Regions from separate parts of the Glutamicibacter sp. MCAF14 genome, predicted to be linked through region 1. Evidence: predicted binding sites of a transcription regulator. Region 1 holds the regulator's gene; the other holds the start of a gene.
What was found. Region 1 encodes HrcA, which represses chaperone genes, less so after heat shock. Its sites were predicted from a motif close to TTNGCACTCGNNNNNNNCGAGTGCNAA; they were not measured.

Region 1 (4,405 bases):
ATGGCACTCCGGGGGAGAGCCTGGAAGATTGGCGCACCAGCATCGAAGCCGCGCTGAGCTACGAACCGGACCACATTTCCGCCTACGCGCTGATCATCGAGGAAGGCACCAAGCTTGCCGCGCAGATCCGCCGTGGCCAAGTGCCGAACATTGATGATGACGACCATGCTGAGAAGTACCAGCTGGCTGACGAAATGTTCGCGGCTGCCGGTTTCTCCTGGTATGAAGTCAGCAACTGGTCGAAGAAGCCAGCCAATGCCTGCCAGCACAATATTGCTTATTGGAAGGGCGGGGATTGGTGGGGTGCAGGCCCTGGCGCGCACTCGCACGTTGGCGGTTTGCGCTGGTGGAATGTGAAGCATCCTGCTGCGTACCAGCAGCGCATCGACGCTGGCATCTCACCTGGGCACGGACGGGAATATCCAGATGCACAGGCCGTCCAGCTTGAACGCACCATGCTGTTGACCCGACTGAGTTCGGGAATGCAGATCAGTGAGCTGGAGGAGACCGGACGCAAGAAGGTTGCCGGTTTGATTGCCGATGAGCTGATTGAACCTAAGGCTGCGTTTGCCGGCACTTTGGTGTTAACGCAACGAGGCCGGCTCTTGGCCGACCTCGTGGTGCGAGAACTTCTCGATTTCTAGAACTGAATAGCCGCTGCTACTTCATTAGACGAAGATTCAGCGGGTAACGGTAAGGGCGTCCCTTGTTGGCCTGAATGGCTGCGAGGGCGCCCGATACTGTCATAAAGACCCATAACGCTACCGCCAGGACTGCGAAGAGCCAGCCGATGAATGGCAGGATCATGAGCACATTGAATACGATGGCAAGAATCGTCAGTGGAAACGTGAAGTTGAACGCTTCCTTGGATTCCTGTGCAGTGAACGGACCGCGGTCGCGGAACACTGCAAAGACGATCGCTGAAGGGACGCAACCCAAGATCGCGCCGAAGTGGGCTATTGTTGCCCACTGGCGATCTTCAGAAGGAGTCAGCGGCAACGCAGAAGTCTTGGAACCTTCGAAGCGTGCGTTCTCCGATGGTTTCGTCTGGCGTGATGTCACTATTATTCCTTGTCTTGCTAAGTGTGGTCTCTCTTATCATAGCGACCACCATCTAGCAGACGAGGCAGATTCACCAACTAATGTCTAACTATTGGTCAATCGTTAGGAAACCGTAATCTTCGGTGGTGAGAAAATCGATCAATTCTTCAATCCTGCCCAGAAGCTGCGGTTCAAGCTGTCCGTAATGCTGCACCGTGGACAGCAATCGCTGCCAGCCGATACCGATGTCTTCTGCCGTAGCATGCGGCCATCCGAAGGCCTTGAGCACCCCGGTCTTCCAATCGGTGCCCTTGGGGATCACCGGCCACGCCTTGATGCCCAGGGTGGATGGCTTGATCGCCTGCCAGACGTCGATGTACGGGTGGCCGAGGATCAGCACGTTCTGCGCCGCCCCAGGAACCTTCATTGCTTCGGCCACGATATGCCACTCCTTGGTGCCTTCGACCAGATGGTCCACCAGGATCCCCAGACGCCGCTGCCCGGAAGGCGCAAAGTCACGGATCGCCCCTGCTAGATCGTCCACGCCGTGCAATGGCTCCACAACGATGCCTTCGACACGCAGGTCGTGGCCCCAAACTTTTTCAACCAATTCAGCATCGTGCTTGCCTTCCACCCAGATGCGGCTGGCGCGAGCTTCACGGGCCTTCAGCCCGGATACTGCCCGTGAGCCTGAGGCCGAGACCAGTTTCTTCGGCGCGGCGGCCTTGGCTACCGGTTCCACGATTTCCACAGCTTCACCCTCGAGGAAGAAGCCGAACCCGGCTTGGAAGGAGCGTGTCTTGCCGTGGCGGTCTTCGAGCACGATCACCCGCATGCCGCCGGCTTTTTCGGTACGGATGACTTCTCCCACCCATCCGGTGGTGGCGTCTTCAAGAACCATGCCACGCTCGACGGGGACCTGGCGGAGTTTTTTCGGTGCCGGTGCACTGAGATCTTGCGGTCCCCAGGAGTAATTAGTCACGTACTGCCTTTCGCTGTGATCGAATACGCTCGAAATCCAATGCTAGCAACAGCTGAACGTATTAGACTTGGCACTTGACAGGTTAGAGTGCCAAAGCCGGGCACGAGGATTCCAAGGAGGTGCTGTGATGACAGAGCCACGACGTTTAGACGTTCTGCGCGCCATCGTGGAGGACTACGTCCAATCCCGCGAGCCGGTGGGTTCCAAGGCCTTATTGGATCGGCACAACCTCGGGGTCAGCGCAGCGACCATCCGCAATGACATGGCCTTGCTGGAAGAAGAAGGGCTCATTGCAGCCCCGCACACTTCTTCTGGACGCATTCCCACCGAAAAGGGATACCGCCGCTTTGTCGATGAGATCGGCGAGCTGAAGCCGCTTTCGCGGGCTGAACGTGACGCCATCAACAAGATCCTGGACAGCTCCACGGACCTGGATGAAATGCTCAAGAGCACCGTTCGGCTGCTGGCCCGATTGACCAACCAGGTGGCGATGATCCAGGTGCCGCACTACGACACCGCCTCATTGAAGAACCTGGATCTGGTAGGCCTCGGCTCCACCCAGGTGCTGATGGTGATGATCGCGTCCAACGGTACGGTGGATCAGCGCATGATGCCGGTGCAGCGTTCGTACTCGGATAACGAGTTGAACGATTTGAAGCAGTGGCTGCTCAATAATTTCGGGGGAGTGCAGCTGGCAGAACTTGCCAACAGGCTCAACCGTACCGAAGTCAGTCCGGCACACCAGGCCGAACCATTGGTGCAGCAGGTCTTCGGCGCGCTGGAGGAAATGGCCCAGGCGGCCAACGCCCAGCGCATCATCATGGCCGGCACCGCCAACCTTGCACGTGTGGAGGGCGACTTCCCGCTGAGCATCACCCCGGTACTTGAAGCACTGGAGGAGCAGGTAGTGCTGCTCAAGCTCTTCTCCGAGCTGGAAGCGGATTCGCGCGGCGTGGCCGTGGCCATCGGCACGGAGAACCACTACGGGCAGCTCTCCGACGCGGCCGTGATTGCCACAACGTACAGCACCGACGTGCGCAACAAGCTCGGCGTGCTGGGCCCCACCCGGATGAACTACCCGACCTCCATGGCCTCGGTGCGGGCAGTGGCACGGTACCTGTCGAAGATTTTGGCTAACTAGCCTCGCTGGGCACTGGCCCGGTATTACCGATTTTCAAGTTTCTTAGGAAAGGACACGGCGAATAACGTGAGCTCGCATTACGAGACCCTAGGCGTTGCCAAGGACGCGACCCCGCAGGAAATCAAGAGTGCCTACCGCAAGTTGGCGCGTAAGCTGCACCCGGATGTAAACCCAAGCGACGATGCTGCAGAGCAGTTCAAGCTGGTCACCCGTGCCTACGAAGTCCTTTCCGACCAGACCAAGCGCCAGAACTACGACACCACGGGCGACGAAAATGGCAATGGCCATCCAGGTTTCGGCGGTGGCGGCCAGGGCTTCGGCGGTTTTGGCGACATCTTCGAGCAGTTCTTTGGCGGCGGCGGAGCCCAGGGCCCGGCCTCGCGTACCCAGCCGGGACGCGATGCGCTGATCACCATCACCATCGACCTGGAAGATGCCGTCAAGGGCACCGTCTACCCGTTGGAAATGGAAACTGCGGTTACCTGCAAGACCTGCAACGGCTCGTGCACCCGTGAGGGCACCAGCCCGGTCACCTGCGACATCTGCCATGGCGCCGGCCAGGTCCAGCGTCCGGTACGTTCCTTCCTGGGCCAGATGATGACCGTGGAAACCTGTGCTGCCTGCGGCGGTTTCGGCACCACCATCCCTGATCCATGCCTGGAGTGCAACGGCGAAGGCCGCGTGCGAGAGCATGTATCCAAGTCGCTGAACGTGCCTGCCGGTGTTGACTCCGGTACCCGTATCCAGCTGCGCGGCCAGGGCGAGGCCGGCCCGGGTGGCGGCCCTAACGGCAACCTGTTCGTCGAGGTCGATGTGCGCCGCCACAAGGTCTTCGAGCGTGCCGGCACCGACCTGCACGCCAAGATGAGCCTGCCGATGACCGCCGCCGCACTGGGTTGCGAGTTGAAGCTGGAAACCTTCGACGGCGAGCAGCGCATCAACGTGGAGCCAGGAGCCCAGGATGGCGATACCGTCACCTTGTCCGAGCTTGGCGTACCACGGCTGCGTGGCGGCAAGCGCGGGGACATCATCGTGCATCTGCAGGTGGAGACCCCAACCAAGCTCGATGCTGCACAGCGCGAGCTGCTCGAGCAGCTGGCTAAGCTGCGTGGCGAGGAAATGGCAGCTGGTCGTGTCGAGCACACCGGCGGCATGTTCTCCCGCCTGCGTGAGAAGCTGAACCAGCGCTAAGCATGAGCAACCATAGCTTCGTCATCGAAGGGCAGCAGGCTCAAGAGGCG
Region 2 (4,405 bases), on a different contig from region 1:
GAAGCTATCTACAAGGAATACGAGCATCTGCCTCGCCCCCTGCTCGCATCAGGACGCAGCAAGATCCTCACAGGGCTGCTGGAGAAAGACAAGATCTACGGCACGCCCGCCGGTATCCAGCGCTGGGAGCCCGGTGCGCGCATCAATCTGAGCAATGAACTGGAATTGCTGCGAAGCTGGCTCTAGTTCAACGCCTCTTCGAGGCAAAACGGCCGATGGCCCGGATACCTTGTGAAAAGGAATCCGGGCCATCGGCGCGATGATTGCTTGGTGCCTTGCGGCGGGAAGCTTAGAAGCCGCCCATGCCGCCCATGCCACCCATGTCATCTCCACCGGCTGGAGCAGCGCCAGCAGGAGCTGGCTTTTCTGCGACAACAGCTTCGGTGGTCAGGAACAGGCCAGCGATCGATGCTGCGTTCTGCAGAGCCGAACGGGTTACCTTCACTGGGTCGTTGACGCCAGCTTCCAGCAGGTCCACGTACTGACCGGTGGCAGCGTTCAGGCCGTGACCTGCAGGCAGGCCCTTGACCTTGTCAGCCACGACGCCTGGCTCCATGCCAGCGTTCAGTGCAATCTGCTTCAGAGGTGCTTCGATGCCAACGCGAACGATGTTCGCACCGGTTGCTTCGTCACCTTCCAGAACCAGCTTCTCGAATGCAGCAGCGCCAGCCTGGATCAGTGCAACGCCACCACCGGCGACGATGCCTTCTTCAACAGCTGCCTTGGCGTTACGCACAGCATCTTCGATGCGGTGCTTGCGCTCCTTGAGCTCTACCTCGGTAGCTGCGCCAGCCTTCAGCACAGCGACACCGCCGGAGAGCTTTGCGTGGCGCTCCTGCAGCTTCTCGCGGTCGTAGTCCGAGTCGGTGTTCTTGATCTCGGCTGCGATCTGGGACTTGCGGCCCTCGATTGCGTCGGCTTCGCCGCCGCCTTCAACGATGGTGGTTTCGTCCTTGGTGATAACGACCTTGCGGGCGGTACCCAGAACTTCCAGGCCTACGTTGTCCAGGGACAGGCCGATTTCCTCGGAAACAACCTGGCCACCGGTGAGGATGGCGATATCGGTCAGCATGGCCTTGCGGCGGTCGCCGAAGCCTGGAGCCTTGACGGCAACAGACTTGAACAGGCCACGGATCTTGTTCAGGATCAGGGTAGCCAGTGCTTCGCCTTCAACATCTTCGGCGATGATCAGCAGCGACTTGTTGGACTGCATGACCTTCTCCAGCAAGGTAACCATGTCCTTGACCGAGGAGATCTTCGAGTTCACGATGAGGATGTATGGATCCTCAAGAACGGTTTCCTGGCGCTCAGCATCGGTAACGAAGTAAGCGGAGATGTAGCCCTTGTCGAAGCGCATGCCCTCAGCCAGCTCAAGCTCCAGACCGAAGGTGTTGGACTCTTCAACGGTGATGACGCCCTGCTCGCCGACCTTGTCGAGAGCTTCAGCGATCAGACCGCCGATTTCCTTGTCGCCAGCGGAGATCGAAGCGGTGGCAGCGATCTGCTCCTTGGATTCGATCTTCTTCGCAGCGGCGAACAGTTCAGCGGTGACAGCTTCTACAGCCTTGTCGATACCGCGACGCAGTGCGATTGGGTCAGCACCTGCGGCAACGTTGCGCAGGCCTTCCTTGACCAGTGCCTGTGCCAGTACGGTTGCGGTGGTGGTACCGTCGCCAGCGACGTCGTCAGTCTTCTTGGCAACTTCCTTGACCAGCTCTGCGCCGATCTTCTCGTAAGGATCTTCGAGGTCGATTTCCTTAGCGATGGATACACCGTCGTTGGTGATAGTAGGGGCGCCCCACTTCTTTTCCAGAACGACGTTGCGGCCGCGTGGGCCTAGGGTGACCTTTACCGCGTCAGCAAGGGTGTTCAGGCCGCGCTCTAGTCCGCGGCGTGCTTCCTCGTCAAATGCAATCATCTTAGCCATTGTGGCGTACGGTCCTTTCGGGACGATTTTGCGAAAATGCAACCGACAGACAGCGCCCGCGACGGACGAGTGGAGCGGCGTGGCATCGGGCCAGCAGCCGTTTCAGCTCTCGCTATCTGAGGTATTTTCCACGCTCCACGCGTTGCGTACGCTTCCTGGTGCTTCTTGAAGTTCCCCTAGGAACGCCAAAACCGACCAGCGTTAGCAGTCACAACACGAGAGTGCTAATACAAATATTGGCACTCTCGCATTGCGAGTGCAAGCTGATCGGCTGTAAGCGAATGGAATTATGAACGAATTATTCGTTTAGCCCCAAGGTGTCATCGGTGCCCAAAACCACGGTGACTCGGTTCGGGATGTTGGTAGTCTGCAAAACTTCCTCGACATTCAAGACTTCGGCAGCTTTTTCAGCAGTAGTCCGGTAGGACTCAGACATGTAATAAACCGCCGAAACTTCGGCTGGCTTGGTCCAGTTGTCGGCCACGATGCTGGTAAATCCGGCTTCGGTCATGGCGTCTTCGCCTGCGGTGGCCAAGCCGGCGATGTTTGCAGCGTTATACACGCCGATCAGTTGGCCGTAGAGCACGTCTTCATCATCGATGGTGCTCGATGGCGATTCGCTTTCGCTCGGGGTAGCTTCCTCGGAGCTCTGCGGGGTCTCTTCCTGGGACTGCGACGATTCGCTGCCAGTGGAAGTGGCAAGGGTTTCCTTCAGCTGCGGACCAAAGATAAAGGACAGGGCACCGATCACCAGCACGAGCACAGCGGTCAGCACTACCCAGCGCAATTTTCCACCGGTTGACTTCGACGCGGCGGACTGCGCCCATCCGTGGGCGTGGTGCGAGCCCACACGGGTGCTGAATTCCGGAACGCGATCAAATTCGTCACGCGGGTAGTTGGTCATTCTTGTCCTTGCTCGAGGTCTGATTGGTCACGGCAGGCAGGGTTATCTTCCCGTGCCGACCTTACCGCCCACGCGACGTTTTGTGGAACGTGCTCTGCGCAGGCGCTTGACCAACATCGGGTCGTAGGCCAGTGCCGCGTCGGTTTCAATCAGCTGGTTCAACAACTGGTAGTAATTCGTCGGCGACATCGAAAACTGCTTGGTAATGGCTTGTTCTTTGGCCCCGGCATACTTCCACCACAGCTTTTCCAAGGTGAGGATCTGCTGCGAACGTTCGTCCAATTCTGAATCCGGGTTCATCACGAAATCCACCAGCAATTCATTTTCAGCCATACGCTCTCACCTCGATCCTTAGTTCGATTTTCTCGGGTTTCAGTTATGCATGCAATCCGCCTTCGGCAGACATACCACCGATATTCTAACCAATCCGCTTGCCTAACGCCGTGTGGCCGAGCACAGGCACGCCAGAAAAACGGCACAATTAACTCTATGGACGATTTGCAGCCAGCACTTTTCGACGCACCTGGGCCAGCCCCGTTGCCCGTTTACGAAGCCTCGGATTTCCCTTTTTACCATGGGGCGAAATCAATGGCCGACCTCGGGTTTATCGCGCCAGACTGGGTTCAGGCGCTCCAGGGGCAGGACTCACTGCTCAAGTCCCTGGCGTCGCTTCTAGCTGCCCGCTCAGCGGCCGGTGAACAGATCCTGCCAGCGCCAGAGGTGATGTTCCGCGCACTGAGTCTGCCATTGTCTGAGGTCAAGGTCCTAATTATTGGCCAGGACCCTTATCCGACGCCCGGGCATCCCAATGGACTTGCCTTCGCGGCCAACAAGCAGGTTCGTCCCCTGCCCCGCTCCTTGTCCAATATCTACAAGGAGCTGCAGGCGGATCTGGGCATCGCCCCGGTCCCGCACCCGGATCTGAGCCCGTGGCTTTCCCAAGGAGTGCTGCTGCTGAACCAGGTGCTCTCCGTTACCGCCGGGGATGCCGGCTCCCACCAGAACCTCGGGTGGTCCCCAATAGTGCAGAGCATCCTCAAGGCGCTCAATGAACGCCCGCACCCTCCGGTGGCCTTGCTGTGGGGCAAGCACGCCCAGAAGCTCTCGCAGGCGCTGCCCAACGCAGAGCAGCTGCATAGCGCCCACCCTTCGCCTTTGTCAGCCTCGCGTGGCTTCTTCGGCTCCAAACCCTTCTCAAACATCAATCGGCTCCTGTCCGAAAAGGGACAGAAGCCGATTGATTGGTCATTGCCGAAAGCCTAGCGGCGGCGGATCCGCCGCCGTTCGCGCCGAGCATTGGAAGTCAGCGGGCGGCACAGGGTGTCTCCGAAAACGACGCCTCCAGCGATGGAGAGCATGATTGCCATGGCGTTGAACATCTCCACCAGCCCGGCCGCGGTCTCATCCACGTTGATGACGATGCCGTACATGGCGCGGAAGATCATCAAACCCGGCAGCAGGAACATAACCGCGGGAGCTGCCAAGACCAACTGCGGGGATCGAAGCTTGTCTGCTGCGAAGCGCGCGGCGAAACCAATGACAGTGGCAACCAGCGCCGGGGTGGCGCGATCGCC

Region 2: a site for HrcA is predicted at 2,129-2,155, ahead of groL (chaperonin GroEL). Genes of this name have one in related genera too.

The regions. Positions count from the first base shown of each region.
Region 1 covers NZ_JBFREO010000004.1:577,433-581,837, reverse strand. Annotated here, with positions in the region: gene hemW (radical SAM family heme chaperone HemW) at 1-644, shown strand, start outside; gene AB4Y71_RS10200 (DUF4870 domain-containing protein) at 661-1,062, opposite strand; gene AB4Y71_RS10195 (DUF3097 domain-containing protein) at 1,151-2,023, opposite strand; gene hrcA (heat-inducible transcriptional repressor HrcA) at 2,151-3,164, shown strand; gene dnaJ (molecular chaperone DnaJ) at 3,231-4,355, shown strand; gene AB4Y71_RS10180 (16S rRNA (uracil(1498)-N(3))-methyltransferase) at 4,358-4,405, shown strand, end outside.
Region 2 covers NZ_JBFREO010000007.1:14,706-19,110, reverse strand. Annotated here, with positions in the region: gene AB4Y71_RS14675 (DUF4031 domain-containing protein) at 1-186, shown strand, start outside; gene groL (chaperonin GroEL) at 290-1,927, opposite strand; gene AB4Y71_RS14665 (LytR C-terminal domain-containing protein) at 2,226-2,831, opposite strand; gene AB4Y71_RS14660 (DUF3263 domain-containing protein) at 2,874-3,164, opposite strand; gene AB4Y71_RS14655 (uracil-DNA glycosylase) at 3,420-4,094, shown strand; gene AB4Y71_RS14650 (threonine/serine ThrE exporter family protein) at 4,091-4,405, opposite strand, start outside.